4 regions of the Streptomyces sp. MS06 genome follow, and region 4 is predicted to be linked to each of the others. Evidence: riboswitches for the same ligand, from Rfam matches in the RefSeq annotation. Region 4 holds a riboswitch; each other region holds the start of a gene.
The links. A riboswitch is a leader RNA that binds a small molecule or an ion and turns the genes downstream of it on or off. The one in region 4 is predicted to bind cyclic di-AMP.
Positions count from the first base shown of each region.

Region 1: another riboswitch for cyclic di-AMP. It lies ahead of ACL02U_RS32080 (peptidoglycan DD-metalloendopeptidase family protein); the one in region 4 lies ahead of ACL02U_RS17845 (M23 family metallopeptidase).
Region 2: another riboswitch for cyclic di-AMP. It lies ahead of ACL02U_RS18275 (C40 family peptidase); the one in region 4 lies ahead of ACL02U_RS17845 (M23 family metallopeptidase).
Region 3: another riboswitch for cyclic di-AMP. It lies ahead of ACL02U_RS00690 (NlpC/P60 family protein); the one in region 4 lies ahead of ACL02U_RS17845 (M23 family metallopeptidase).

Region 1 covers NZ_JBJZOJ010000105.1:2,281-9,602, forward strand. The annotation lists gene ACL02U_RS32060 (aspartate aminotransferase family protein) at 1-1,094, shown strand, start outside; gene ACL02U_RS32065 (helix-turn-helix domain-containing protein) at 1,171-1,767, shown strand; gene ACL02U_RS32070 (DUF6126 family protein) at 1,764-1,886, shown strand; gene ACL02U_RS32075 (tyrosine-protein phosphatase) at 1,905-2,702, opposite strand; cyclic di-AMP (ydaO/yuaA leader) riboswitch at 3,319-3,481, shown strand; gene ACL02U_RS32080 (peptidoglycan DD-metalloendopeptidase family protein) at 3,486-4,370, shown strand; gene ACL02U_RS32085 (SGNH/GDSL hydrolase family protein) at 4,573-5,358, shown strand; partial or broken gene ACL02U_RS32090 (TetR/AcrR family transcriptional regulator) at 5,440-6,037, opposite strand; gene ACL02U_RS32095 (cation diffusion facilitator family transporter) at 6,184-7,194, opposite strand.
Region 2 covers NZ_JBJZOJ010000031.1:19,943-27,264, forward strand. The annotation lists gene ACL02U_RS18255 (8-amino-7-oxononanoate synthase) at 98-1,225, shown strand; gene ACL02U_RS18260 (DUF397 domain-containing protein) at 1,277-1,507, opposite strand; gene ACL02U_RS18265 (helix-turn-helix domain-containing protein) at 1,517-2,374, opposite strand; gene ACL02U_RS18270 (ATP-binding protein) at 2,603-3,064, shown strand; gene ACL02U_RS18275 (C40 family peptidase) at 3,471-3,944, opposite strand; cyclic di-AMP (ydaO/yuaA leader) riboswitch at 3,948-4,151, opposite strand; gene ACL02U_RS18280 (urease subunit gamma) at 5,050-5,352, shown strand; gene ACL02U_RS18285 (urease subunit beta) at 5,363-5,674, shown strand; gene ACL02U_RS18290 (urease subunit alpha) at 5,667-7,322, shown strand, end outside.
Region 3 covers NZ_JBJZOJ010000001.1:171,870-179,191, reverse strand. The annotation lists gene ACL02U_RS00710 (LuxR C-terminal-related transcriptional regulator) at 1-410, shown strand, start outside; gene ACL02U_RS00705 (NlpC/P60 family protein) at 504-1,565, opposite strand; gene ACL02U_RS00700 (hypothetical protein) at 2,033-2,386, shown strand; gene ACL02U_RS00695 (hypothetical protein) at 2,364-3,368, opposite strand; gene ACL02U_RS00690 (NlpC/P60 family protein) at 3,637-4,824, opposite strand; cyclic di-AMP (ydaO/yuaA leader) riboswitch at 4,833-5,003, opposite strand; gene pcrA (DNA helicase PcrA) at 5,489-7,322, shown strand, end outside.
Region 4 covers NZ_JBJZOJ010000030.1:18,886-26,207, forward strand. The annotation lists gene ACL02U_RS17835 (PrsW family intramembrane metalloprotease) at 1-337, shown strand, start outside; gene ACL02U_RS17840 (aldo/keto reductase) at 468-1,412, opposite strand; gene ACL02U_RS17845 (M23 family metallopeptidase) at 1,794-2,855, opposite strand; cyclic di-AMP (ydaO/yuaA leader) riboswitch at 2,867-3,024, opposite strand; tRNA gene ACL02U_RS17850 (tRNA-Met) at 3,513-3,586, opposite strand; gene ACL02U_RS17855 (dihydrofolate reductase family protein) at 4,196-5,332, shown strand; gene ACL02U_RS17860 (hypothetical protein) at 5,521-6,162, shown strand; gene mftR (mycofactocin system transcriptional regulator) at 6,337-6,951, shown strand; gene ACL02U_RS17870 (GMC family oxidoreductase) at 6,957-7,322, opposite strand, start outside.

The DNA.
Region 1 (7,322 bases), on a different contig from region 4:
GCCCGCCGCTGCCGGGACTGCTGGCGGAGAAGCTGCTGGAGCGCAGTCCGCATCTGGAGCGGGCGTTCTTCTCCAACAGCGGCACGGAGGCGGTGGAGACGGCGCTGAAGTTCGCCCGCTGCGCCACCGGCCGGTCTCGCGTGCTGTACTGCGCGCACGCCTTCCACGGGCTGACCGCGGGCTCGTTGAGCGTGAACGGGGAGGCGTCGTTCCGCGACGGGTTCGCGCCGCTGCTGCCGGACACGGTCGTCCCGCTGGGCGACCTGGACGCACTGGCCCGCGAGCTGAAGCGGGGCGATGTGGCGGCGCTGATCGTGGAGCCGATCCAGGGCAAGGGCGTGCACGCCACTCCGCCCGGATACCTGCGCGGCGCGCAGGAGCTGCTGCACAAACACAAGGCGCTGCTGATCGCGGACGAGGTGCAGACGGGACTGGGCCGGACCGGGGACTTCTACGCCTACCAGCACGAGGAGGGTGTGGAGCCGGACCTGGTGTGCGTGGCCAAGGCCCTGTCCGGCGGGTACGTGCCGGTGGGGGCGACGCTGGGGCGGGAGTGGATCTTCGGGAAGGTGTTCTCGTCGATGGACCGGGTGCTGGTGCACTCGGCGAGCTTCGGATCGAATGCGCAGGCCATGGCGGCGGGGCTGGCGGTGCTCTCGGTGATGGAGAACGAGGGGATCGTCGCGCGGGCGCGGGCGATGGGCGAGCTGCTGAGGTCCCGGCTGGCGGAGCTGGTGGAGGAGTACGAGCTGCTGGCGGACGTGCGCGGTCGGGGTCTGATGATCGGCGTGGAGTTCGGGCGGCCGCGGTCGCTGCGGCTGCGGAGCCGGTGGGCGATGCTGCAGGCGGCGCGCAAGGGGTTGTTCGCGCAGATGGTGGTGGTGCCGTTGCTGCAGCGGCACCGGATCCTCACACAGGTCTCGGGCGACCACCTGGAGGTGATCAAGCTGATCCCGCCGCTGGTGATCGACGAGGCGGATGTGGACCGGTTCGTGGTTGCGTTCAGGGCCGTGATGGACGACGCGCACAACGGCGGAGGCCTCGTCTGGGACTTCGGGAAGACCCTCGCCAAACAGGCGGTCTCGGGGCGTTGACGCTGGCCACCGCGGGTGTGTTGCCTCTCAGGCAAAAAATTTGCCTGATGGGTAAGGGTTCCGGCTGAATGGAGGCATGAACTCCCCCGAAGCCCTGACCGCGGTGGCGCCGCAGCTTCGTGCCCTGCGGCGACGGGCCGGTCTCACCCTGGAGGCCGCAGCCCGCGCCGCGGGCCTTTCGCCCGCCCACCTCTCCCGGCTGGAGACCGGGCAGCGCCAACCCTCCCTGCCGATGCTGCTCGCGCTGGCCCGCGTCTACGGTACGACCGTCTCGGAGCTGCTCGGCGAGACGGTCGCCGACCGCGACGCCGTCGTCCGCCACGCCGGCATGGAGCCGACGACGGCCGGCGGCTGGACCTACCGGCAGGCCGGCGCCCAGGGCCGCGGCATGCAGGCCCTGCGCGTCCACGTCGCCCACGGCGCCCAGGGCGACATCGTGCGTGTGCACCCCGGCGAGGAGTGGCTGTACGTCCTCACCGGGCGGCTCGTGCTGCAGCTGGGCGACGCCACGCACCGGCTGGCGCCCGGCGACAGCGCGCACTTCGACTCGCTGACCCCGCACCGCCTCGCCGCGCAGGAGGCGCACGGGGTGGAGCTGCTGTTCGTCCACACCCTGCTGCAGAGCCCGACGGCCGCGCTGTGCCTCGGCCCCACCCCTGGAGAGACGCCATGAGCGAGCGTGAGGAGAAGTTCCCCCGCAGCCTGTGGATCCGGCTGATCGTCTACATCGCGGTGGGGCACGTCCTGGCCGCGTTCATCTGGCTGCTGTTCGAGGTGGGCGCCGGGCAGTAGCGGCCCCGCCGGTCCCCGTCACTCCAGCAGCCGGTGCCGCAGCCGCTCGCGGGTCTCGGCGGTGAGGCCCAGCCCCCGCGAGAGGTAGGCCTCCACTCCGCCCCACGTCTCCTCGATGGTCTCCATCGCCGCCGTCAGGTACTCCGCGCGCGCGTCGAACAGCGGGCTGAGCAGCTCCATCACCTCGGCGGAGTAGGCGTCGCCGGACCCGTTGCCGCGGTGCACCCTGTAGCGGCGGTGCTTGGCGTTGGACTCGAGGTAGTCGGTGCGGATCGCGTCGCGCTCCACGTCGACCGCGAGGAGTGTGACGGCTATCGAGAGCCCCGCACGGTCCTTGCCCGCCGCGCAGTGCATCAGCGCGGGGACGCTGTCCTCGGCCAGTGCGTGCAGGACCCTGGAGTGCTCGGCGGTGCGCTCCCGGATGATCGTGCGGTAGGAGTCGATCATCCGGTTCGCGGCCTTGCCGTCGGCGAGGATCGTGCGCAGCTGGTCGGTGTCGCCGTCCCGGACCAGCTTCCAGAACTCGGCTCCGTCGGCCGGGTCGCTCAGCGGCAGGTTGACGTTCCGCACGCCCGGCAGGTCGACGTCCGGGCCCTCCAGCCTCTGGTCCGCCGCATTGCGGAAGTCGAAGATCGTGTGGAGGTCCAACGAGGACAGGAAGGCGGCGTCCTCCGCGGTCGCGTGGGCGAGGTGTCCGCTGCGGAACAGCACGCCGTACCGCACCCTGCGTCCGTCGGTCGTGGGCAGTCCGCCCACGTCGCGGAAGTTGCGCACGGCGGCCAGCTCGGGTTCGGTCGACGGCACCTGCTGCGTCACGAGGGCTCCTCCCAGTCCGGCCCGCCGGCGCGCGGCGGATGGCCGACGGGACGCTGTCGACGATACGACATGGATTCCCGGGGCAACGGATTGCCCGCGGGAGCCCGGCGGACCGCCGGTCCGCACGCCGGGAGCAGGCGCCGGACACCGTTCCCCGACGGGCGAACCGCCTGCCGCGGCGTCGGCCGACGGCGCTCCGCCGCCCGCGACCTGACGACGGGAAATACGGTCTTATGGGGAGGTAATGGACGAGGCGGGGTAAGTCGGGTCTGCTGCGGCTTCTTCGAAATGTGCCCCGACTGCTACGCATCTGTGCCGTCTGACCGAATTGCACTTTTGGGTACAACTCGTCGTGTAATAGCGGACTATGGGGGTGGGTTGGTGAGGAGCGTCATAGTCGTGACCGTCCGTCGCCCGTCATGAGCACGTAATGGGGTTGCGTTCCCTGGGGCATTGAGGGAAACGCCGGGTGGCGGATGTACGCAGGGTGACAGGAAACTCCCGCCGCGGATCCGGGGAATCGCGGGCCCGTGCCGCCGTCTGCTTGTTTCGGCGCGCCCGCTCGCTTACGTTCCACTCCGATCCGGGCGGACGCCGAATCCTGCCGCCGCCCCGGACTTCGCACCCACCCACCCGTGCACGGCAGGAGCGGGGGACCCACAGGCAAGACCGCCTGTTCCGGTTCCCGGAACGGCTAGGGGTCAAGCCGCGACAGTGTCGCGGCCGGGCATCTCCAGCCCGCACCCGACAGCTCACCTCGCAGGCGCCGGAGAGGAATTCGCCATGCCCGCGAAGGGTAAGCACCGCCGTACCAGGTCCCAGCGCCTGACCCGTTCGATCGCCGTCGCCGGAACCGGCGGCGCCGCGCTCGCCCTGCCGCTCCTCGGCGCCACCGGTGCCCACGCGGCGACCCCGCAGTCGGCTCCCGAGAAGACCGTCCAGTCCGTGCCGGCCGCCGCCGTCAAGACCGCGGCGAAGAGCACCGGCTCCGGCGTCCGCACCTACACCGTGAAGGCCGGCGACTACCTCTCGAAGATCGCCGGCGAGCAGCACGTCAGCGGTGGCTGGCACAAGCTGTACCAGGACAACCGCAAGGCGATCGGCAGTGACCCGTCGCTCATCCACCCCGGCCTGAAGCTGTCCATCGGCAAGAAGGCCGCCGCCAAGAGCGCCCCCGCCGCCGCTAAGCCGGCCAAGCCGGCGAAGAAGTCCACCGCGAAGACGACGACCGCCTCCGCCAAGGCCGCGCAGAGCTCCAGCGGCTACACCCTTCCGGTGTCCGGCGCCACCATCGGCACCGGCTACCACGTGGCGGGCAGCATGTGGGCCAGCGGCTACCACACCGGCGTCGACTTCGTCGTCCCGTCCGGCACCTCCCTGAAGGCCGTGGCCGGAGGCACCGTGGTCTCCGCCGGCTGGGGCGGCGCGTACGGCAACCAGGTCGTCATCAAGCTGCACGACGGCTACTACGCCCAGTACGCCCACCTGTCGCAGCTCTCGGTGTCGGCCGGGCAGACCGTGAGCGCGGGCCAGCAGATAGGCCTCTCCGGCGCCACCGGCAACGTCACCGGTCCGCACCTGCACTTCGAGATCCGGACCACCCCGAACTACGGCTCCGACGTGGACCCGGTCGCCTACCTGCGCGCACACGGAGTCACCGTCGGCTGACGCCGGCACCCCGCACCACCACCTGCCTGACACGCCACCGAAGGCCGGACCCCGATCCCCGGGTCCGGCCTTCGGTCGTCCCACCGAGCCGACAGTGGTCCATCTCACCGCCCGTCAACCTCTGCCTACGGTCGCGTAGGTCACAACCGAAGGTGAATCATGGACCCTTGTGGCAGACGATTCGAAGAGTGACAACAGTTCAGTGATCGGGTCGTACGTGGCGGTGGGGGACAGCTTCACCGAAGGCGTCGGCGACCCCGGCCCCGACGGGCAGTTCGTCGGCTGGGCCGACCGGCTCGCCGTACTGCTCGCGGACCGGCGGCCCGAGGGCACCTTCACGTACACGAACCTCGCGGTACGCGGGAAGCTGCTCGACCAGATCGCGGCGGACCAGCTCCCGCAGGCCGTGCAACTGGCCCCGGACCTGGTTTCCTTCTGCGCGGGCGGCAACGACATCCTGCGCCCCGGCACCGATCCGGACGAGGTGGCCGAGCGGTTCGAGCGCGCCGTGGCCCGGCTCACCGAAGCGGCCGGCAGGGTGCTGGTGACGACCGGATTCGACACCCGCGGGGTGCCGGTCCTCAAGCACCTGCGCGGAAAGATCGCGACCTACAACGGGCACGTGCGGGCCGTCGCCGACCGGTACGGCTGCCCGGTGCTCGACCTGTGGTCGCTGCGGTCCGTGCAGGACCGCCGGGCCTGGGACCACGACCGGCTGCACCTCTCGCCCGAGGGGCACACCCGGGTCGCCCTGCGCGCCGGCCAGACACTGGGCCTGGAAGTCCCCGCCGACCCGGAGCAGCCCTGGCCCCCGCTGCCCCAGCGCGGCACCCTCGACGTGCGCCGGGACGACGTCCAGTGGGCGCGCGAGTACCTGGTGCCGTGGATCGGACGCCGACTGCGCGGGGAGTCGTCGGGCGACCACGTCACCGCCAAGGGGGTCCTCTCCCCGAACGACATCAGGACGCGGATCGCCTCCGTCGCCTGACGGTCGGGGAGACCCGGCGGTGTGCCGCGGGGCGGGCGGTCGCGGTCGACCGGGTCACCGCGTCCGCCCGCCCCGCGGCCGTCACCGGCTTGCCGGCAGCGCCGCCGGATCCACGCCCAGTTCCCGGGCCAGCGCCTCGTCCACCCACTGCTGCGCGCGGGCCCGGGACACGCTCCCGGTGTACGCGGTCATCTGCACGGCCAGGCCGTCCAGCAGTGCGGTCAACCGCAGTGCCGCGGCGGGGGGATCCGGGCAGCCGAACTCACCCGCCGCCACTCCCTCAGCGATGACCTCCGCGAGCGCGGCCTTCCACCGCAGGTCCAGGCCGCACGTCACCTCCCTCAGCGCGGGCTCGCGCAGCGCCGCCGACCAGCCCTCGATCCACAGCCGCCAGCCCTTCGCCTGCCCGGTCGGGGCGTACCAGCGCACGGCCGCCCGCAGCCGGCGCAGCGCGGTGGTGCGGCGGCCGAGAATCCGCCGAAGCCGCCTCAGATCGGCCTCGGCCGCGTGCGCGAACGCGGCGGCCACCAACTGCTCCTTCGTGGAGAAGTGGTACAGCACCAGGGCGTTGCTCACGCCGAGCGCCGAAGCCACGTCGGCGATCCGTACCGCCGCCACCCCCCCGCGCCTCGATCTGCTCCACCGCGGCCCGCAGCAGTTCCTCCCGCCGCTCCGCCACGCTCAACCGCACTCTCGCCACGCGGATCACCCTAGCGCCGCGCCAGCCGGGACCCGCCCCGTCGCGCCACCCGTTGCAGCCCCCGACCTCCGCCCCCGGGCCCGGGTGCCGTGACGTTCCGGCGCCGGGGACCGGGGGGCGGGAGGTCAGTGCGGGTGGGGTTCGTCGCGGTGGACGGGACCGTGCGGGTCCCCGCAGTGCTCGACCCCACCGGGCTCGTCCCGGCTGAGCTGCAGGACGGCCTCGGGCGCGTGATCGACCTGGAGGGTCGTGTGGGTGATGCCGTAGACGTCGGCGAGGAGCTGTTCCAGGTCGCGGCGGACGCCGTGGCAGTCGCCGCCGGGCGCCACCAGCACGTGTGCGGACAGCGCCGCCTGACCGGAGGTGATCTGCCAGATGTGCAGGTCGTGCACCTCGACGACGGCCGGGTGGGCGACGAGCCGGTCGCCGGTCTGGTCCGGGTCGACGTCGGCGGGAGCGGCTTCCAGGAAGATCCGTCCCGACTCGCGCAGCAGGCCGTACCCGGCCTTCGCCATCAGGACGACCACCACGAGGGTCGCCAGGGGGTCGGCGCGGGTGAACCCGGTGAGGACGATGACGAGCGCGGCGATCGCGGTGCCGACGAAGGCGAACAGGTCGTTGAGGATGTGCTGATAGGCGCCCTCGACGTTGAGGGAGGAGCGGTTGGCCCGGGACAGGCACCAGGTGGCGGCGAGGTTGACGGCGATGCCGGTGAGCGCCGTGGCGAGCATCAGGCCGCCCTCGACCTCCGACGGCTGGACCAGGCGGCGTACGGCCTCGTAGCCCAGCCAGGCCGCGAGCAGCAGCAGGGTCAGCCCGTTCGCCTGGGCCGAGAGGATCTCCGCCCGCTTGAGGCCGAAGGTGTAGCCGCCGCGGGCGGGCCGGGCGGACAGCCGCATCGCCACCAGCGCGAGCACGATGGACGCCGCGTCGGTGAGCATGTGCGCCGCGTCGGACAGCAGGGCCAGCGAGCGGGCGACGACGCCGATGACGACCTCGGCCGCCATGAAGACGGTGATCAGCGCGAGCGCGGCGGCCAGCCAGCGGCGGTCGGCGTCCGCCCGCACCCCGTGCGAGTGCCCCGCGTGACCCTCGGCGGCGTGCGAGTGCCCCGTACCGTGCCCGTGCTCGCCCACGTCATGTACCTCCCTGTGCTGACGGGTGCCCTTCGGGTGCAGTGAAACGCACCGGTGTGCGTTTCTCCAAAGGCTGCACCGGTGACCGTTGTCATCTTCGTGAGCGGCGCTGCCAACCCGCGGGAAGC
Region 2 (7,322 bases), on a different contig from region 4:
AACGGCGGCGCTTCACCGTGTGGGTATTGCCACATCCTGGGTGGCTGGTCGTGCCGCTAGTGTCTGTGCACTGCCTACAAAACGACCGGAGGGGCCCATGGCGTTCGGCTGGATCGACGAGCAGGCGCGGACGCGCCGCCGGGCCGGACTCGAACGGACCCTGCGCCCGCGCCCGGCCGACACGCCGCTGCTGGACCTCGCGAGCAACGACTACCTGGGGCTGGCCCGCCACCCGGAGGTCGTCGAGGGAGCCGCGCGGGCGGCCCGCACCTGGGGCGGCGGCGCCACCGGCTCGCGGCTGGTCACCGGCACCACCGAACTGCACACCGAGCTGGAGCGGGAGCTGGCCGGATTCTGCGGTTTCGAGGCCGCGCTGGTCTTCTCCTCGGGCTACGCCGCCAACCTCGCGGCGGTCACCGCCCTCGCCCCGCACGGCTCGCTGATCGTCTCCGACAGCGGCAACCACGCCTCGCTGATCGACGGCTGCCGGCTGGCCCGGGGGGCCACCCAGGTGGTGGCGCACGCCGATCCCGAGGCCGTGCGCAAGGCGCTGCACACGCACGACGGGACCGCCGTCGCGGTGTCCGACACGGTGTTCTCCGTCGACGGGGACGCCGCTCCGCTGGCGGAGCTCGCCGCGGCCTGCCGGGAACACGGCGCCGGTCTGGTGGCCGACGACGCGCACGGGTTCGGTGTGCTCGGCCCCGGCGGCCGGGGAGCGGCCGCGGCGGCCGGTCTCGCGGGAGCCGAGGACGTCGTCGTGACGCTCACCCTGTCCAAGTCGCTCGGCAGCCAGGGCGGCGCCGTGCTCGGTCCGGCCCGGGTGATCGACCACCTGGTCAACGCGGCCCGGACGTTCATCTTCGACACCGGCCTGGCTCCCGCCGCGGCGGGAGCGGCGCTGGCCGCCCTCCGGCTGATCGGACGGGAGCCGCGGCGGGCGGTGCGGGCGCGCACGGTGGCGGGCGAGCTGCACGACCGCCTGACGGCCGCGGGGCTGGACGCGGTACGCCCCGACGCCGCGGTCGTCTCCGTGCGCGCGCCGTCACCCGAGGGGGCCGTGCGATGGGCCGCGGACTGCCGGGCGGCCGGGCTCGCCGTGGGCTGCTTCCGGCCCCCTTCCGTGCCCGACGGGATCTCGCGGCTCAGGCTGACCGCCCGAGCGGACCTCTCCGAGGCGCAGATCGAGCGCGCTGTACGGGTCATCGGCGAGACGCGACCATGAGTCGGCGTACCACGGCCGTGCGTCGCCCCGGGGGAGCGGGGCCGTACCGGGTCAGGCCCGGCTCACCGCGGCGGTGAAGTCCGCCCAGCTTCCGGGGGAGAAGAGCAGCGCGGGCCCGGCCGGATGCTTGGAGTCGCGCACGGCGAGCAGCCCGGCCGCCGGCCCCCGTGCCGGCCGTGCCGTCTCGACGCAGTTGTTGGCCCCGGTGCTGTAGCTGCTGCGCAGCCAGCGCACCTCGGGCAGCTGGGTAGCGGACCACTTGTTGCGAGGCGGAGCGGTCATGGGTCCTCCCTACGTTCCGTCACCTGTCGCGGCGATGAGTTCCAGCGAGTCCTCGGGTGAAAGGGCGTGCGCCCTCAGGGAGTCGAAGGCCTCCGAGTAAGCCCGGAGGTCTTCTTTCCGTTCGAGGTGGAGGCTACTCGTCAAGTGGTCGATAACGACAACATCCAGATCGGAAGTGCTCGAAAATGAGAAGATAACGAAAGGCCCGGTGATGCCGATATGCGCCCCCGCGGAGAACGGCAGCACCTGGAGCAGTACTTGGGGCAGGCCGGCGGCCTCTGCCAGTCGCGCCCGCTGCCGGGCCATCACCTCGGGCCCGCCCACCTCCCGGTGCAGCACGGCCTCGTCCAGCACCGCGCTGAGCCTGAGCGGCGGGTCCGACCGCAGCACGTCCTGGCGTGCCAGCCGCACCTCGACCAGGGCGTCCAGCCGGTCGTCGTCGACCTCGTCCACGGCGGCCCTGGTCACCGCGCGGGCGTACTCCGGCGTCTGCAGCAGTCCCGGCACCACCGAGGTCTCCAGTGTCCGCATCGCGCTCGCCTGCGACTCCAGCGAGATGAAGTCGCGGTAGGTGGGCGGCAGTACCCCGCGGTAGGCGTGCCACCAGTGGTCCCGCACCGTGTTGCGGGAACCGGCGAGCACCAGCAGCAGCTCGCGGATCCCGGTGTCCTCGACCCCGTAGGCGTCCAGCAGTAACCGCACATCGGCCGGTTTCGCGCCGCTCGTGCCCGTCTCGATTCGGCTGACCTTCGACTGGTGCCAGCCCACCAGCCGAGCCGCCTCGCCGCTGGTGAAACCCGCACCGGTGCGCAGGGAGCGAAGTTCGGCGCCCAGCTTCCGGCGGCGGACCGCGGGACCGTCCTGCATCGCGCCACTCCTCCTCGTATTCCTTTACTCCTGTCGCCCTGCCAAATATGTGCTGCAGTAACAGAGTTCACCGCTTCGAGCGACAGATATATGCACATCTTGGTGGATCGCCGCCCATGAGCGCCCCTGTGGTGGCAGTCTGGCGGCCAAGCACCAGTCCGGGACCGTACTCGAACCATCCGCCTCGCGTGCCGGACCGCGGTCCCGCGGGAAAAGGACGACGTCGCCATGGCAGATCTTCTGGAAGCATCCGTCACTCTGCCGAGCGATCCCGCCTCGGTACCCGCGGCCCGTGCCTTCGTGGCCGGCACCCTCGCGGAGTGGGGGCTGGCGGAGGACTCGGACACCGCCGACACCATCCGGCTGATCGTCTCCGAGCTGGCCACCAACGCCGTCCAGCACACCTTCGGCCAGTCGCCGACCTTCACGGTGGGCCTCACCCTGGAACGGGACGAGGAGCTGCGCATCGGCGTCACCGACAGCCATCCCCGCTTCCCCAGACGGCTCCCCGCGGCCGTTCAGCAGGACAACGGCCGCGGGATGGTGATCATCCGATGCCTGACCGCGGAGTGCGGCGGGAGCCTCACCGTGCGCCCCACGCCGGAGGGCGGGAAGACCGTCTCCATCGCCCTGCCGTGGACCGTCACCGCGGTCGACGCGGTCCCCGCGGTCCACCGGCCCGAGCCATGAGCCCCCGCTGGGCGGGGCGCGGCTCACGCCGGCACCGGTGCCGGCGGGGCTCCGCCCGCGACCGGCACGTCCGGCCCGGGCCGGGCCGGCCCGGGCCCGCCCGGAGGGAGCCCGGGGCCCGCACCGCCATCACCCGGTACACGCGGCCACTGCCGTGTACGGGCGTCACCCGGGCCCGCGACGCGGCGCCCGGCGGACACGGCCTCGACGGCACCTCGTTGGTCGCCACCGCCCGGCCGCCGCCACCGCCCGGCCGCCGCCCCCGCCCGGCCGCCGCCACCGCCCGGCCGCCGCCCCCGCCCGGCCGCCGCCACCGCCCGGCCGCCGCCCCCGCCCGGCCGCCGCCCCCGCCCGGCCGCCGCCGGGCCTGCTCGCCGGCGGACCCGGCCGTCGTCCGACGCGGCCGTCAGCGGACCCGGCCGTACCAGACGCTGCCGGTCCAGATCTTCTGCAGCCGCACCACGTCGCCGGTCTTCGGCGCATGCCAGATCCGCCCCCGTCCGGCATAGATGCCGACGTGGTAGACGCTCCGGCCGTAGTGGAAGAAGACCAGGTCACCGACTCTGCGGTGGCGGGCGGCAACGTGATGGGTGCGGTTGTACTGCTGGGCCGCCGTTCGGGGCAGCTTCTTACCCGCCTTCTTGTACGAGTACAGCGTCAGACCGGAGCAGTCGAAGCGGTACGGGCCCGTGGCGCCCCACTGGTAGGGCGAGCCCTTCTTGGAGGCCGCCACGTGGAGCGCCTTCGTCGCCACCGTGGCGGCCGCGGCGTCCGGGGCGAAGCCCGGTACCAGGACCGAGCCGCCGACCGCGGCGAGCGTGAGGGCCGAGGCGGTCCCGGCGCGGGCCATGAGGGACGGGACACGATTGGGCACAGTCATGCGCAACCCTTCGTCATCCGCCTGTGAAGGATGACCTGTCGGATTCGGGCTGGCGAAGTTGCCCGGTCGCCGTGGCGGCGACTTCACCCCAAGGACCGCTCGGAACTGACGCTCCGGCAGCCCGTCGTGCTCGGGTCCTCCACTCCTGCCGATCCACTTCTGTCGACCCGTCGCCCGGACGGCGGCAGGACTCGGCGTCCGCCCGGACCGCCCCGCCGTCTGTGGCGGGGGCTTGCCGTCAGTCAGGGATCCTCACCCACGGGCGCCGGAGAATCACAACGGAACCTGGCCTATGTGTCGTTGGTCACCCTTCCTCCGTTGGGGTGGGTGCGGGCCGGCCGGACCCGGCGTCCACCCTGCGGACCTGCCCCGGACCAGCGGCGTAGACGTACGGCGGGTTGCCGGGCCGGGAGGGCGGCGCAACCGCGGCGAGCCCGAAAAAACCGGTGCGGATACGCCGATGAGGGGACCGTCGTTCGGCGCGTTTCAACGGGGCCGCGCCGGACCCGTCGCGGGGTCCGGTACAGGGCGGCGCGAACGGAGGTTGTCAACCGCCGACGCGCGGCGGCGCACCGCCCGCGCCGGGAGGCACCGCGGCCGTCCGACCGGCAGGGTGTGGTCCCGCCCGCCCGAACCGACGCCCGCGTCGTCCCGAACCGGTGCCCGCCCCCTCCCGCGCGTCGCCCCGCCCTCGACGAGCTGTCCCGGCGCGCGGCCGGCGAGCCGCCCCCTCCCGTGCGTCGCCCCGCCCCGGACCGCCGCCCTGCCGCCCGCCCGTCCTCCGTCCCAGGGACCGTCCTCCGCCTCACGGGGCGTCCTGCGCCCCGGAGGACGACTTCTGTCCCGGACCGTCACCCGGTCGGCGCGCGACTCGCCCGTGTGCGGCGGTATGCGGCACGCCAGGACGCGGTCATGAGGTGATCAAGGTTCGGTTTAACGTCGTTGAAACTCCACCGAACTAACCTGCCCCACCACGCCACCTGGGGTTTTCGTATCCGGTTCGCGAAGGTTCGCGCGGTTCGTCCGTGTGCTACGTGTATTCCCTGGCGCGGTGGCTGCGGCAGCCGGACCCCGCACGGTCCGGAGCGAGGAGGTGAGGTGGGACATGCAACTGACCCCGCACGAGCAGGAGAGGCTGCTGATCCACGTGGCGGCCGACGTCGCCGAGAAGCGCCGCTCCCGAGGGCTGAGACTGAACCACCCCGAGGCCGTCGCCCTGATCACCTCGCACCTCCTCGAAGGCGCCCGCGACGGCAGGACCGTCGCCGAGCTGATGTCCTCCGGGCGGAAGGTGCTCACCCGCGACGACGTCATGCCCGGCGTGGCCGAGATGGTCCACGACGTGCAGGTGGAGGCCACCTTCCCGGACGGCACCAAGCTCGTCACCGTGCACGAGCCGATCGTCTGAGGGGGCGGCGATGACACCGGGAGAGATCCTCTTCGCCGACGGTCCGATCGTGTGCAACGCGGGCCGCGAGGTCACGGCACTGCTCGTGCTGAACGCCGCCGACCGCCCCGTGCAGGTCGGTTCCCACTACCACTTCGCGGAGGCCAACCCGGGCCTCGAGTTCGACCGTGCGGCGGCCCACGGCAGGCGGCTGAACGTTCCCGCCGGCACCGCCGTGCGCTTCGAACCCGGTATCCCCGTCGAGGTCGAACTCGTCCCGCTGGCCGGCGCCCGCGTCGTACCCGGCCTGCGCGGCCGGACCGGAGGTGCCCTCGATGCCTGAGATCTCGCGCGCCGCGTACGCCGACCTGTTCGGCCCCACCACCGGTGACCGCATCCGGCTCGCCGACACCGAGCTGCTCGTCGAGATCGAGGAGGACCGCTCCGGTGGGCCCGGACTCGCCGGCGACGAAGCGGTGTTCGGCGGCGGCAAGGTCATCAGGGAGTCGATGGGCCAGTCCCGGGCCACCCGTGCCGAGGGCACCCCGGACACGGTGGTGACGGGCGCCGTCGTCATCGACCACTGGGGGATCGTCAAGGCCGACGTCGGCATCCGCGACGGACGGATCACCGGCATCGGCAAGGCCGGCAACCCGGACACCATGGACGGCGTCCACCCCGACCTGGTCATCGGCCCGGAGACCGAGGTGATCGCCGGGAACGGCCGGATCCTCACCGCCGGCGCGATCGACGCCCACGTCCACTTCGTCTGCCCGCAGATCGCCGACGAGGCGCTGTCCTCGGGGATCACGACGCTGGTCGGCGGCGGCACCGGACCGGCCGAGGGGTCCAAGGCGACCACGGTGACCCCCGGGCCCTGGCACCTCGCCCGGATGCTGGAGGCGATGGAGGACCACCCGCTCAACATCGGCCTGCTCGGCAAGGGCAACACCGTCTCCCACGAGGCGATGCTCTCCCAGATCCGCGGTGGCGCCCTGGGCCTGAAACTGCACGAGGACTGGGGCTCGACGCCGGCCGCCATCGACGCCGCCCTCACCGTGGCCGACCGGACCGGCGTCCAGGTCGCCATCCACACCGACACGCTCAACGAGGCCGGGTTCGTGGGCGACACCCTCGCCGCGATCGCCGGGCGCAGCATCCACGCCTACCACACCGAGGGAGCGGGCGGCGGCCACGCACCCGACATCATGAGCGTGGTCTCCGAACCGCACGTGCTGCCGAGTTCGACCAACCCGACGCGGCCGTTCACCGTCAACACCGTCGAGGAGCATCTCGACATGCTGATGGTGTGCCACCACCTCAACCCCGCGGTGCCGGAGGACCTGGCCTTCGCCGAGTCCCGGATCCGGCCGTCGACGATCGGCGCGGAGGACGTGCTCCACGACCTGGGGGCCATCTCCATCATCTCCTCCGACTCGCAGGCCATGGGACGGGTCGGAGAGGTGATCATGCGGACCTGGCAGACCGCGCACGTCATGAAGCGGCGGCGGGGCGCGCTGCCGGGCGACGGCGCCGCGGACAACCTGCGGGTGCGCCGGTACGTCGCCAAGTACACGATCAATCCGGCGGTCGCGCAGGGACTCGCCCGGGAGATCGGCTCCGTGGAGACCGGCAAGCTCGCGGACCTCGTCCTGTGGGAACCCGCCTTCTTCGGCGTCAAGCCCCACCTCGTCCTCAAGGGCGGGCAGATCGCCTACGCGCAGATGGGCGACGCGAACGCGTCGATCCCGACCCCGCAGCCGGTGCTGCCGCGCCCTATGTACGGGGCGATCGGACGGGCGCCCGCCGCGAACTCGGTCAACTTCGTCGCCCCGGCCGCCGTCGAGGACGGTCTGCCGGAACGGCTGGGACTGGGCAAGCGGTTCCTCGCCATCGAGTCGACCCGCTCGGTGTCCAAGGCGGACATGCGGGAGAACGACGCCCGCCCCCGCGTCGAGATCGACCCGGACAGCTTCGCCGTGCGCATCGAC
Region 3 (7,322 bases), on a different contig from region 4:
GCTTCCTCGCGCTGTCCGTGTCGGACGCGGCGGAGGACGTGATCGGCGTCATCCGGGGCGGCGCCCGGGGGTATGTGACGAAGACGATCACCGGTGCGGACCTCGTCGACTCCGTCTTCCGCGTCCAGGAAGGCGACGCCGTCTTCTCGCCCCGCCTGGCCGGTTTCGTGCTCGACGCCTTCGCCTCCACCGACGCACCGCCGGTGGACGAGGACCTCGACCGCCTCACCCAGCGCGAGAGAGAGGTGCTGCGCCTCATCGCCCGCGGCTACGCCTACAAGGAGATCGCCAAACAGCTGTTCATCTCCGTCAAGACCGTCGAGTCCCATGTCTCGGCGGTACTGCGCAAGCTCCAGCTCTCCAACCGGCACGAGTTGACCCGCTGGGCGACGGCCCGCCGCCTGGTCTGACGGCACGAGCGGGGACGGCCCGGCGCGGGCACCGTCCGGCCCGCGGGGCGGCGGCAGGCCCCGCGCACGGCGGTGCCCGGACCGGCCGCCGTCTCAGGCCACCCGGGTCGCCCCCGCGAACGGCATCTCGTCGATCGGCGCGACCCGGACCGGTGCCGACGGGTTGGGCGCGTGGATCATCTGGCCGTTGCCGATGTAGAGCCCGACGTGGCTGATACCGGAGTAGAAGAACACCAGATCCCCCGGGCGGAGTTCGGAACGGGACACGCGCCGCCCCGCGTCGATCTGGGCGTAGGTCGTGCGCGGCAGTGAGACTCCGGCGGACCGGTACGCGGCCTGCACCAGCCCGGAGCAGTCGAAGGCGTTCGGTCCGGTCGCCCCCCACACGTAGGGGCTGCCGAGTTTGCTGTACGCGTAGGAGACGGCCGCCGCAGCACGGGAGTCGGGCGCGGTCACGGAGCCGGGTGCCGCCAGCCCGGTGCGGCCGCCGGTCGCGGTCCGGGAGGCACGCTCAGTACCGCCCTGCCGGGTGAGCCGGGCGCGCTGCTCGGCGGTGAGCCGGTCCAGCAGGCGGCGCGCGGTGTCCAGCTTGCCGTCGATCGTCTTCTTCTGCCGGCGCAGTTCGGCCTGCCGGGAGGTGAGCGTGGCCAGTTCGACGCGTGCGGCCCCGCGCAGCTGCCGGATCTCCCGGAGCTCGGTGCGGACCCGTTCGACGGCTTCCGCCTGCCGGTCGCCCGCCCGTTCGGCGAAGGCGGCACGGTCGAGGTACTGGTCGGGGTCGTCGGAGAGGGTGAGCTGCAGCGCCGGGGCCAGTCCGCCTTCGCGGTACTGGGCCGCGGCGATCGAACCCAGCGCGTCCCGCGCCGCGTTGAGCCGGTCCTCCCGGCGCGCGGCCTCGTCCCGGAGAGTCTTCAGGTGCCGCTGCGCCGCCTGCGCCTCCTCCTCGGCCCCGTCGTACTTCTCGGTGGCGACCTCCGCTTCCCGGTAGAGCTTGTCCACCCTGGCCTTGACCTGCGCCGGTGTGGGCGGCGGCGCGGCGTGGCCGGTGCCGTCGAAGGCCGTCGCGGTCGCCACGCCCGCCAGGGCCACGGTGACGGCCGTGCGGACCGTATGGCCGCTGAGCGAGCGCTGTCGGTGCTTGCGGTGCGCTGCCACGTGGACTTGCACGTCCTTTCCGTACCACTCGTGCGGCCGCCGCTGAGTGGAGCGGCGTACGACCGCCGAGGGTCGGACTGCTCGGCCCGGCGGCGGTCCGCACAAGGGGGAACGTGCCGCCGCCGGGCCTTCTCGGCGGTGGTGTCCGACTGCCGCCCCTGGCCCGAGCGGCGGTGGGGAGTCGACCACCTGGGAAAGGACGCTAGGCGTGCCGGTGTCGACTTGGTAACGGATGAAAGGAAATGGCGGCGTCTGCGCGAAAGGAGGCCGTGCGTGATCGCCGGGGCGAGCGGCCGCCGCCGTCTTCGCGCGGAGCGATGATCAATGTGCCCGACCGCGGGACCCGAGGGGGCGGCGGAATGCTATGGGTGCGCATCGGCCGGGTGCCGGCGACCCGCGGCAGCGGACTCCGCCCTGCGGTGGCCCGGTGTCGGCGGCGCCGGGGACCCCGATTAGGCTCCGCTTCCATGGACGTACTCATCCATCTCTTCGTCGGCCTGCACATCGTCGGCATCGCCTCCCTCCTCGGCGGCTTCCTCACCCAGATGAAGGCCATGGGCCGCGGGACCGCCCGCTTCGTCCCCGCGATGCTGCACGGCGCGCTGACGATGCTGGTCACCGGTGTGGTGCTGGTCGGCCTCAACCAGGCGGACGACCACCCGGTCGACAACATCAAGATCGGTGTGAAGCTGGCCCTGCTGATCGTGATCCTCGGCCTGGTCTACGTGAAGCGGGACGAGGAGACGGTGGACAAGCGGCTGTTCGGGCTGGTGGGTCTGCTGACCACGGCGAACGTCTTCATCGCGGTGCTGTGGACCTGAAGCCCCCGGCCCCGGCGGAACCCGCGGCCCCGCCCGCCGAGCGCACCGCGCCCAGCGCCCCCGCGGCGACCACGCACCACGCGGCCACCGCCACCCACAGCAGCGCCCGGCCGGGATCCCGCAGTCCGGGCACGCCGACCACGCCGGCGACGGACAGGACGGCCGCGGCGGTCATCCCCATCGGGAACACGGTGGACCAGCGCCGCACGTCGTAGCGGAGCCGGGGCCTGGCCACCTCGGCGACCAGCAGCACGGCGTACCAGCACAGCCCCAGCACCAGCAGCCCGACGGTCACCCGGTGCAGGACGCCGCGGTCGTCGTCGTTCCACAGGGACAGGGCGTCGTCCGCCGCCAGCAGCCCCGACCCGGCCAGCGCCGAGAACGCGAGCGCCCCGCCGGCGATCCACTGGTCCCCGGCACCCCTCGCCACCTCCCGCGGGTCGAAGCAGAGCAGCGCGAGGCAGTACAGCGCGAGGCCGGCCCAGAACACCGCGAGCGAGACGTACCCGAGCCAGGGCGCCCCCTCGGCCCGCGCCAGCGTCGCGCCGAGCACGGCCAGCCCCTGCGTGGCCACGCAGCCGAGGAACACCGACCCCGGCACGCCCCGCCGCCAGCCCGGTGCGGCGGCAGCCAGCAGCGCCGGCCACAGCACCACGGCCAGTGCCAGCAGCGCCTCGCCGAGCCACAGCCAGCCCAGTGCGCACACCCCGGTGCCCACCACGGTGGTCGCCGCCACCGCCGTCGGCGCGGCGGGACTCCCGGCCCCCGCGGACCGGTCCCGGCGGCCCGGCGGAAACCGGACGGCCAGGTCAGCCGCGAGCCCCAGCCAGGCTGCGCCGGCCAGCACGAGCAGGATCCGTGACAGCACCTCCCGGCCGGCCAGATCGCAGGCGAGCGCCACCGCGCCGGTCGCCGTCACGGCGGCTCCGGCCGCCGGCGGACGCCGCGCCCACCAGGCGCGCAGGAGGTGGGAGGCGGGCATGGGCCGATGCTAGTGCTCCGGCAGCCGCCAACCGCTCCGCGGCGGCGCCCGCCACGCCCTGTTGTCGCGCTTCCCGGTGAACGAGGCGAGAGCGCGGGTGATCGGGGCGCACCCCGGCGCGGGATGGCCGTGCGCCCCTCACGCGCCGGAGTGCGCCCCCAGAGTGCGCTCGGGCGCGCTGGGGGCCTGCCGGGAGGCCGGGAGGCGTGGCCCCGCGCACCCGGGACGCGCCTCCGTACGGGTGGGGCCGAGCGCGGCCCCGGGCGGGTCAGGCCGGCCGCACCACGCTGTGGATCGCCGACTCGCCGTCGTAGTAGATCGACTCCTCGCGGACGTACGCACCGGGCTTCGGAGCGTGGATCATCATCCCGTTGCCGATGTAGATGCCTACGTGGCTGACGTCGCTGTAGAAGAAGACCAGGTCCCCGGGCCTGGCCTGGGACAGCGGCACCGTGGTGCCGGCGTTCACCTGGTCGTAGGTGGTGCGGGGAAGGTCGACACCGGCGGCCTTCCAGGCGGCCTGGGTGAGACCGGAGCAGTCGTAGGAGCCGGGGCCCGTGGCGCCCCAGACGTAGGGCTTGCCGATCTGCGCGCGTGCGAAGGCGAGGGCCTTGTCGGCCTGGGTGGCGGAGGCGGTGCCGGTGGAGGTGCCCGAGGAGCCGCTGTCGGACGTGCCGGTCCCCGACGTGTCGCCGGTCTGCGCCTGCTGTTGCTGCTGAGCGGCGGCATCCGCCTGGCGCTGCTGCTCCTCCGCCTGCTGCCGGGCCAGTTCGGCGGCCTTGCGGGCCGCCTCCTCCTGCTTCTGCTTCTCGATCGCGGCCAGCCGGGCCTTCTCCTCCGCGGTCAGCCTGGACAGCAGGTCCCGCGCATCCGACAGCTTCTTCTGGACGGTCGCCTTGGCGGCCTTGAGGTCGTCCTGGGTCTCGGTCAGCGTCTGCAGGCTCTCGGTGGCCTCCCGGCGCTGCTCCATGGCCTGCGACTGCTGCGTGATGTAGTCGTCGACCGCCGCCTTCTGGCGTCCGGTGAGCCGGTTCATCACCTGGGCGTGGTCGAAGTAGTCCTGCGGGGAGTCCGCGAGCAGGAAGGTCGCCGTGTCGGGGACGGCCGCGCCGGTGCGGTACTGGGCGGCTGCGAAGGAACCCAGTTCCTCCCGGGCGTCGTTGAGCCCCCTGGTGCGCTCGGCGACCTGGTCCAGGAGGGTGTCGACGCGCTTGCGCTGCTTCGTCGTCCGCTCCTTGGCGGCGTTGTACTTGTCCGTCGCCGCCTCGGCCTGCCGGTACAGGTCGTCGACCTTCTTCTCGACCTCCTCCAGGCTCGGCCGGTCGTCGGTGGAGGGCGAGGCGTCGGCCGTCTGGGAGAGCAGGGCGACGGAGGTCAGGGCGGCCGTGGCGATTGCGGGGGTGCGGATACCGGACACCCGGTTGCCTGCGGGACGCGACTTGCGGTGCGACGCCAAGGGAGGCGACTCCTTCCATGTTCCGCCTACCGGGTTAGCTGTCGGGTTCGGGCGGACGGTTCGGAAGGCTGGCCCTACGGGCCGTACCGGTGACGGAACGGCCCGATTCACCCCAGGTCTCGGTTGGGTCCCCGGCTCCGGGCGCCGTGCGGGCGCGTCGGACTCGGCGGAGGCCGCGCGGCCCGACGACGTTCGCCGGTGGCTGCCCTGCGGCCCGACCGGCACGGTAGCCAACTCGTGAGGCTCCTGTGAAGGTTGATGAGTGATATGCCCGATACATTTTCGTGACCTGATCCCGGAGCGTTGCTCAGCGTGACCCTTCCGGAAGGTTTCCGATACCACTCGGGCCCTTCCCGGCCCGGAAGGCGCTTTCCGGGCCCGCTCCGGGTCCGCCCCGGGGGCGACTTCTCGCCTGCCTCCCCGGAACCCCCGGCCACCCCGTTCGCACCGTCCGTCCCGACCCCTCCGCCGGTCCCGTCCGGGGAACCACCGGCGACCCTTCCCGGCGCGGCACGCCCTCCGCCGTACCGCGCTCCCGTACCGCGCTCCCGTACCGCCCGCCGCAGCACACGGGTCGCCGTCGCGGACCGGTTCGGCGCCGATCCGGACGGTCTTCCCGAGGCGGCCGCGAGCTGTCAGTGCGGCGCCCTAGACTCGGAGAGCGATGAGCAGCCTCTTTGACGACAGCTTCCTGGCGGACCTCCAGGCCCCGCGGGCCCAGGAGGAGCACCTCCCGCCGCCACCCGAGGACGACCACGCTCCGGAGTCGATTCCGGACGATCTGTTCGGCGGGAAGTTCGACGTGCCGCCCGACCGCGACGCGCACTACCGCGACGGCTCCCCGCGGCCGGTGGTGGACCCCGCCGCGCTGCTGGAGGGACTGAACGACAACCAGCGCGCCGCGGTGGTGCACTCCGGCTCCCCGCTGCTCATCGTGGCCGGCGCCGGCTCCGGCAAGACCCGGGTGCTCACCCACCGCATCGCGCACCTGCTGGCCGAACGGGGAGCGCACCCCGGGCAGATCCTCGCGATCACCTTCACCAACAAGGCCGCGGGCGAGATGAAGGAGCGCGTCGAGCAGCTCGTCGGCCCGCGCGCGAACGCCATGTGGGTGATGACCTTCCACAGCGCCTGCGTGCGCATCCTGCGCCGGGAGAGCAAGAAACTCGGCTTCACCTCGTCGTTCTCCATCTACGACGCCGCCGACTCCAAGCGGCTGATGGCCCTGGTCTGCCGGGATCTCGACCTCGATCCCAAGCGCTATCCGCCCAAGTCCTTCAGCGCGAAGATCAGCAACCTGAAGAACGAGCTGATCGACGAGGAGGACTTCGCCGCCCAGGCCGCCGACGGATTCGAGAAGACCCTCGCGCAGGCCTACGCGCTCTACCAGTCGCGGCTGCGCGAGGCCAACGCGCTCGACTTCGACGACCTGATCATGACGACGGTGAACCTGCTGCGCGCCTTCCCGGACGTCGCCGAGCACTACCGCCGCCGCTTCCGGCACGTCCTGGTCGACGAGTACCAGGACACCAACCACGCCCAGTACGCCCTGGTCCGCGAACTGGTCGGCACCGGGGCGCACGACGAGGACGTCCCGCCCGCCGAGCACGACCTGCCGCCCGCCGAACTGTGCGTGGTGGGCGACGCCGACCAGTCCATCTACGCCTTCCGTGGCGCGACCATCCGCAACATCCTCCAGTTCGAGGAGGACTACCCGGACGCGACCACGATCCTGCTGGAGCAGAACTACCGCTCCACGCAGACCATCCTCACCGCGGCCAACGCCGTCATCGAGCGCAACGAGTCACGCCGCCCGAAGAACCTGTGGACCAACGCGGGCACCGGCGCGCGCATCACCGGGTACGTCGCCGACACCGAGCACGACGAGGCCCAGTTCGTCGCCGACGAGATAGACCGCCTGGTCGACGAGGGCGACGCCAAGGCGGGCGACGTAGCCGTCTTCTACCGCACCAACGCGCAGTCACGTGTCTTCGAAGAGGTCTTCATCCGCGTCGGCCTGCCCTACAAGGTCGTCGGCGGAGTGCGCTTCTACGAGCGCAGGGAGGTCCGGGACGTACTGGCCTACCTGCGGGTGCTGGCCAACCCGGAGGACTCCGTGCCGCTGCGCCGCATCCTCAACGTGCCGAAGCGTGGCATCGGCGAGCGGGCCGAGGCCATGATCGACGCCCTCTCCCAGCGCGAGAAGATCAGCTTCCCGCAGGCGCTGCGCCGGGTGGACGAGGCCTACGGCATGGCGGCCCGGTCGGCGAACGCCGTGAAGCGGTTCAACACGCTGATGGAGGACCTGCGGACGGTCGTCGAGTCCGGTGCGGGCCCCGCGACGGTGCTGGAGGCGATCCTCGAACGCACCGGCTACCTGGCCGAACTCCAGGCGTCCACCGACCCGCAGGACGAGACCCGGATCGAGAACCTCCAGGAACTCGCCGCGGTGGCTCTGGAGTTCGAGCAGGAGCGGGACGAGGCCGCGGGCGCCACCC
Region 4 (7,322 bases):
GGCACTGGAGTACGCGGCGCGGGTGACCGCACCGCGCCGGCCGGCGGCGGCCTACCCACCGCTCCTGCCGGGCTACCCGCACCCGGCCTACCCCGGCTACCCGTACCCCGGGCCCCCCGGCCACCCGACCCGCCCGGCTCTCCCCCTCCAGCAGGTCTGGCGGGGTTCCGCAGCGGCCCCCGCCGGGCCGGCACCCGGGCCGGCACCGGTGCCGGCGCCCGGATCGGCCGGGGCGACGGCGGCCAGACCGCCGGTCCCGCCGCCATCCGGTCCGGCGCAGGCTTGGGGGCACGGAACGGCCCCGTCGGGGCAGGCGCACCACCCGTACCGGCCGTAGCCACCGGGCGCGCGGCCGTGGCGGCCGGGGAACACCGGGCCGGCCCGGACACCGGGCCGGCACCCCGCCGGACACCGGGCCGGCACCTCGCCGGACGCGGGCCCCGGCGGCTGCGCGGCGGGCGGGCGGGTCAGGCGGAGGCCTCGCTCAGCCTGGCCAGGTCCTCCTCGGTGAGCTCGAGGTCGGCCACGCCCAGCAGGGCCGGCAGTTGCTCCACGGTGCGCGCGGAGGCGATCGGGGCGGCGACCGTCGGGCGGGCGGCGAGCCAGGCCAGGGCCACCGTCGGCACGGGCCTGCCGTGGGCCTCGGCCACCTCGTCGAGAGCGGTGAGGACCTTCCGGCCCCGCTCGGTCTCCAGGTGCTTCGCGGCACCGCCGGCCCGCACGCTGTCGACCGTCGTGCCGGGCCGGTACTTGCCGGTGAGGAAGCCCGAGGCGAGCGCGTAGTACGGCACCGCCGCCAGACCGGCGCGCGCGGCGACGTCCTGCAGCGCGCCCTCGTAGGTGTCCCGCGAGACCAGGTTGTAGTGCGGTTGCAGTGCGACGTAGCGGGCGAGCCCCTCGCGGTCGGAGAAGTCGAGGGACGCCTGCAGCCGTTCGGCGGAGATGTTGGAGGCGGCGATGTGGCGGACCTTGCCCGCCTTCACCAGTTCGTCCAGCGCACCGATGATCTCCTCGACCGGCACTTCGGGCTTGTCGAAGTGGGTGTAGTACAGGTCGATGTGGTCGGTGCCCAGGCGGCGCAGCGAGGCGTCCGCGGCGGCCTTGATGGTGTCCGCGTTCAGGCCCCGGTACTCGGGGTGCTGGCTGACCTTCGTCGCGATCACCAGGTCGGAGCGGTTGCCGCGGGCGGCCGCCCACCTGCCGATGACGGTCTCTGACTCGCCGCCCCGGTTGCCCTCGGCCCAGGCCGAGTAGGAGTCGGCGGTGTCGATGAAGTTGCCTCCGGCGGCCGCGTAGGCGTCCAGCACGGCGAAGGACAGGTCCTGGTCGGCGGTCCAGCCGAAGACGTTGCCGCCGAGGGCGAGCGGGAAGACCTCCAGGTCGGAACTGCCGAGTTTGCGCAGAGAAGTCATGGTGTGCGTCAACGCGGCCGGTGCGTGCGGCTATTCCGGTGCGGGGTGACCGGCCCCGCCGCCTCCCCGCGGTCCCGGGTGGGCCGCGGTCTCCGTTCCCGGGCGGTGGCGGACGCCGCGCCGGCCGGCGGTCGTCGGGCCCGGTCCCGGGGTGCGGCCGCCGGCGCGGCGGAGGCCCGGCGGACCCGACGTCGGGGGGTGCCGTCAGGACCGCCGGGGGTCAGGGGTGCGAGTGGGAAGCGGAGCGCCACCCTGAGGGACACTCCCGGTGGGGGCGGCAGGGTTCCGGGCGCGGGGAGCCCGCCGAGGTCGGGGACCCGGCGCCCGCATCGGGTCCGGGCGGGGCGCGGAACCGCCCCGGGGAACGGGAGGGAGCGCTGGTCAGGGAGTGAGGCCCTTGCCGCGCAGCCACGCCATCGGGTCGGTCGCGGTGGCCTGGCCGTTGGGGTGGACCTCCAGGTGCAGGTGGGGGCCCGTGACGTTGCCGGTGGCCCCCACCCGGCCGATGACATCACCGGTGCTGACCTTCTGGCCGACACTGACGTTGATCGACGACTGGTGGCAGAACCACAGCTCCGTGCCGTCGTCCAGGGTGAGGATCGTCCGGTAGCCGTAGGAACCGGCCCAGCCCGCCTCGGTGACGGTGCCGCTGTGCACCGCCTTGATCAGGGTGCCGGTGGGCGCGGCGAAGTCGAGGCCGGTGTGGTAGCCGGAGGACCACAGCGAGCCGGCCTCCCCGAAGGTGGAGGTGATGGTGTACGAGACGACCGGCAGCGTGTACTGGCGGGCCAGCGCGGCCAGGCGCTCGGCCTCGGCCTTCTTCGCGGCCTCCGCCTCGGCCTTCTTCTTGGCGGCGGCGGCTTCTTCGGCGGCCTTCTGCTCCGCGGCGGCGGCGGCCTTCTCGGTCTCCTCGGCGAGGGAGGCCTCGGTTGCGGCCTGTGCCTTGGCGTCGACCTGGACCTGCTGCGACTCGGCCTGGGCCATGATGCGGTTGCGCAGCGCCTCTCCGGCGTCGGCCGAGCCCTGCCGGCTGTCGGAGACGGTCATGCCGACGCCGCTGAGCGGCGCCGTGGCGGTTCCGCCCGCCGCATCCGCCTGCGAGCCACCGGCGTCGCCGGAACCGTCGGAGATGAGCGAACCGACGGAGGGCAGGTCGGGCAGCGAGATGGACACCGGCGGCTTGCCGGTCTGCGCGCTGGCCATGCCGCCCGCGCCGACGGCCGCGATGACGCCGACGCCCAGCACGGTGGAGCTGCGGGCGAGTCCGCCGCCGCGCTGCTTGACGACGCGGTGCCGACCGCGGACGGGACGGACGGACTCCTCGGTGGGGTTCCACTCCTCCCAGGGGCCTTCGTCGCTGCGGTGGTCGCCGTAGCCGAACGTCTCTGGGCCGCGCTGACTCGGCACGTACGGGGCCTCGGGGGCAAGCCGGTTGGACGCCACGCGGGCGTACTCCTTTCCTTCCGTCTCGCCTACCGGGTTAGCTGACGGGTTCGGAGCGGGAAGGTCTCCTACGCGCGCATGCCGACCGCCCTCAGACGGAGCCATGCGCCCGATTCACCCCAATACGGTGGTTCCCCGGTTCCCTGACGGGATTCGGCGCGTGAGCACGTAGCCGCCTCCTGTGACGGCTGGGACAAGCGCGCTGCGTTATCGAACGTTAATAGACGCGTAGGCGAGATTCCAAGCCGTTCGGCTTGATCATTAACATTTTCGGCCTGGACTTACAGGTCATGAACGGGCGAAAACGGGCTAGTTGACCCCGTCTCGAGAGGGGGGCGCCGAGCACCCCGAAACTGACGTTGTGTCAGTTGTTATCGGAGGGAGGTCGCCCGCTGACGTACCGTGACGACGTTCCCGACGCCTGCCCCGAGGACCGTCGCGGCGATTTCCCGGTGGCCTTTCGACGGCCTCGGCGACGCCCTCCGCGGTGACCCCTACGCCGACTTCCGCGCCGGAATCCGTGACCGACGGAAGCCACCCGGCGCCGGGGACCGCCGCACCGGAGAGGACCGCGCCGCGCGAGCGGGCTCCACACTTCCCGTCACGCAGAAAAGCCGAGGGCCGGAAACCTTTCGGCTTCCGGCCCTCGGCCTTCAGTAGCGGGGACAGGATTTGAACCTGCGACCTCTGGGTTATGAGCCCAGCGAGCTACCGAGCTGCTCCACCCCGCGTCGGCGTGCCTTCACTGTACGGCATGTGCGGCGCGAAGAGCGAATCGATTCCCCCGGGCCCCTCACCACCGCCCGGAGCCCACCCTCGCCACCGGCACCACCGGCACCACCGGCACCCCCATCCCGCACCTCCGCCATCCCGCACCTCCGTCGGCCCCGCACCGGCCCCGGCGCCACCCCGCTTCCGCCACCGGCCGGTCCCGGCGGAGCCCGCCGGGCCCCGGAGAGGCCGCGGTCCGGGCCGGCCGGGCACGAACGATCGTCCGCGGGTCTCGTACGCTCGGCGGCACCGGCGGCGAGCAGCCGGCGGCCCGCGGCCCGGAGGGAACGGCCAGGATGAAGCGGTGCGGCAGCGGCCCGAGGGCCCGGGGTGCATTCCCCCGCGCACGGGGGACGGCACGCCCGGCGGCCGCCCTGCCGCCACCGACCCGCCACCCCGCCCACACCACGCCCGCCGGCCCGCCACCCCACCGGCCCGCCGGCCCGCCGGCCCGCCGACACCCGCGGGCCCCCCGACCCGCCTGGGCCCGCACACCCGCACACCCGCCCGCACACCCGCCCGCACATCGCCCGCCCTCCGTACGCACGAGCCCCGCCCTGGAGCACCCGATGCCCCTCCCCCACGTCCTCCTCTCCGCCGCCGTCTCCCTCGACGGCTACCTGGACGACACCGGCCCCGAGCGCCTCCTGCTCTCCAGCCCGGCCGACTTCGACCGGGTCGACGAGGTGCGGGCGTCGGTGGACGCGATCCTGGTCGGGGCCGGAACCATCCGCGCCGACAACCCGCGCCTGCTGGTCAACTCTCCGGAGCGGCGTGCCGCACGCGTCGCGGCGGGCCGGCCGGAGTTCCCGCTGAAGGTCGCGGTGACCGCGTCCGGCGATCTGGATCCGGCGGCCCGCTTCTGGCACACCGGCGGTGCCAAGCTGGTCTGTACGACGGACGAGGGCGCCGAGCGGGCCCGGCGGGCCGGCCTGGCGGCGGACGTCGTGTCCCTGGGCCCGGAGCTGCGCGACTGGCGGCCCCTGCTGGAGCACCTGTACGACGAGCGCGGCGTGCGGCGTCTCATGGTCGAGGGCGGCGGCACCGTCCACACCCAGCTTCTGCAGCAGGGCCTGGCCGACGAACTGCAGCTCGTCCTGGCCCCGCTCCTCGTGGGCGACCCGGACGCCCCCCGCCTGTTCGGGCCCGGCGCCTACCAGGGCGGACGGCTGCGCCTCCTGGAGACCCGCCGCATCGAGGACGTCGTCCTGGCCCGCTACGCCCCCACGGCGCCGGGCACCGGACCGGCGGTCTCGGCCGCCGACCGCCGGTGGCTGGAGCTGGCCTGCGACCTCGCGGCGCAGTGCCCCCCGTCGGAGACCGCGTTCTCGGTGGGCGCGGTGGTCGTCGCGTCCGACGGGTCCGAACTGGCCCGCGGCCACTCCCGCGAGGGAGCGGACCCGGTGGTGCACGCGGAGGAGGCGGCCCTGGCCAAGATCTCGCCCGGCGACCCGCGGCTGGCCACCGCCACCGTCTTCAGCAGCCTGGAGCCCTGCGCCCGCCGCGCCTCCCGCCCCGCCCCGTGCGCCCGGCTGATCCTGGACGCGGGCGTCCGCCGGGTGGTGACCGCCTGGCGCGAGCCGGACACCTTCGTCGCGGGCGCCGACGGGAACGCGTTGCTGACGTCGGGCGGCGCCGTCGTCGTCGTACTGCCGGAGTACGAGCAGCGGGCCAAGGAACCGAACCGGCACCTGGTGGGGGGCTGACTCCGCCGGGGCGGCGGTCCTTCCACCGGATGGCGGCACCGGTCCCTCCGTCACCGCCTCCGGCGTGCGCACGCGCGGCGACCGTGACGCAATGGTCCGGTGATGCCCTCCACGCACTTTTCAGGACGTCCGACATGCGCAGCCGCCGGGCGGCGCCCGGGCTGCCACGACGAAGAGCGAGCCACCCCATGAGCACTGGTGCACCCCGCGCACGGAACCCCGTCCGGCAGCGCCCGGTCGCCGGAACACTGGCCGGGCTGGGGCTGGCGGCGCTGACCGCCGCGTCGCTCGTCTCCTGCAGCACGGACAGCGGCGGCAGCAGCCCTTCGTTCACTCCCACTCCCACCGGGCCGGAGACCGCCTCGTTCTCCGGCACCCCGCCGTCCGCCCTCTCCTCGCTCGGGGCGTCCGTCAAGGCGTCGGCCCGTGCCAGGGCCTCGGCCGCGGCATCCTCCGCCTCGGCCCGCGCCTCGGAGTTCGAGGCATCGGTCTCGGCCGAGGCGGAGCGCGCCAACGCGGCCGCCCGGAAGGCGCTCGAGAACGTCGAGGGCCGGGGCAACGCGATCTCCGACGTATCGCTCACCGGCATGCCGACACCCCAGACGGGCGGCCTGCTCGCCCTGATCGTGAACATCACCAACAGCACCGACAAGACCGCCTCCTACGCCGTGCAGGTCGACTTCCGGGACCCCGACGGCAAGGTCGCCGAGACCCGCTACGTCGGCGCCGAGGACCTGAAGCCGGGCGAGAAGGCGCACCCCCTCGCCATCAGCCGCAAGCCCCTGGAACCCAGGCTCACCGCCGAGATCGCCAAGGCTCAGCGCTACTGAGCGGCCCGGTACCGGCCCGCGGTGCAGCGCGCCGTGGCGGGAACCGTCCCGTGCGGGCCGGTCGGCAGGCAGGCCCCTCTCCCGGTCTCCGAGCCGTCGGAGGGTGGCCACGTCGTTGCGGCCGTGCCCGCAGGCGGGCGGCGGTATGTTGAAGCCCTGCGGAAGGAGCCCTGTATGGAGTCGCCTTCGCGCGGCGTGGCCGACCGGCCGGCCAGGACGGGGCGTCCGCGTGTCACCTCGCGTGCCGATCTGGAGCGGCTCGGCTTCGAGTTGTTCGCACGGCAGGGCTTCGACTCCACGACGGTCGACGACATCGCGGGGGCCGCCGGTATCGGCCGACGGACCTTCTTCCGCTACTTCGCCTCGAAGAACGACCTGGTCTGGGGCGACTTCGAGGAGCAACTGAGCAGGTTCCGGACCCTGCTGGACGCCTCCGACCCCGGTGTGCCGGTGATGGCGGCGCTGCGCGAGGGCGTCGTGGAGTTCAACCGGTTCGACGCGGGCGTGGTGCCCTGGCACCGGCAGCGGATGGAACTCATCCTGACGGTGCCCACCCTTCAGGCCGATTCCGCCTTGCGCTACGCGTCATGGCGCGCGATCGTGGCCGACTTCGTGGCGCGGCGCCTGGGTCTGCCGCCGTCCCACATGGTGCCGCGGCTGTTCGGCCACACCGTGCTCGCCGCCGCGGTCACGGCGTACGAGCACTGGCTGGCGGAGGAGGGCGCCGAGCTGAGCGGGCTGCTCGACCTCGCCTTCCGGCGGCTGGACGAGGGCTTGGGCGCCGTGTGACCGCGTCAGGGCAGGTCGCGCCGGATCGCGTCGGCGATCAGCTCGCCCACGAGGACGGCCGTCGCGGCGGGGCCGCGGTGGGGGGTGTCCGGGAGGACGGAGGTGTCCGCGACGCGCAGCGCGCGGACGCCGTGCACCCGGCCGAACTGGTCGACCGCGCCGCGGGCGGGGCCGTCGACGGGCCCCATCGGGACGGTTCCGCAGGTGTGCTGGGCCGTGCCGAGACGGCCGCGGATCCAGTGGTCCAGGGCGCGGTCGTCGTCGAGGAAGCGGGACACCGGTTCGGTCAGGCCGGAGGTGAGTGCCGCGAAGGGGGGCGTGCCGAGGAGTTCCGCGGTGACGCGAACGGCGGTCCGCAGCCGGTGCCGGAC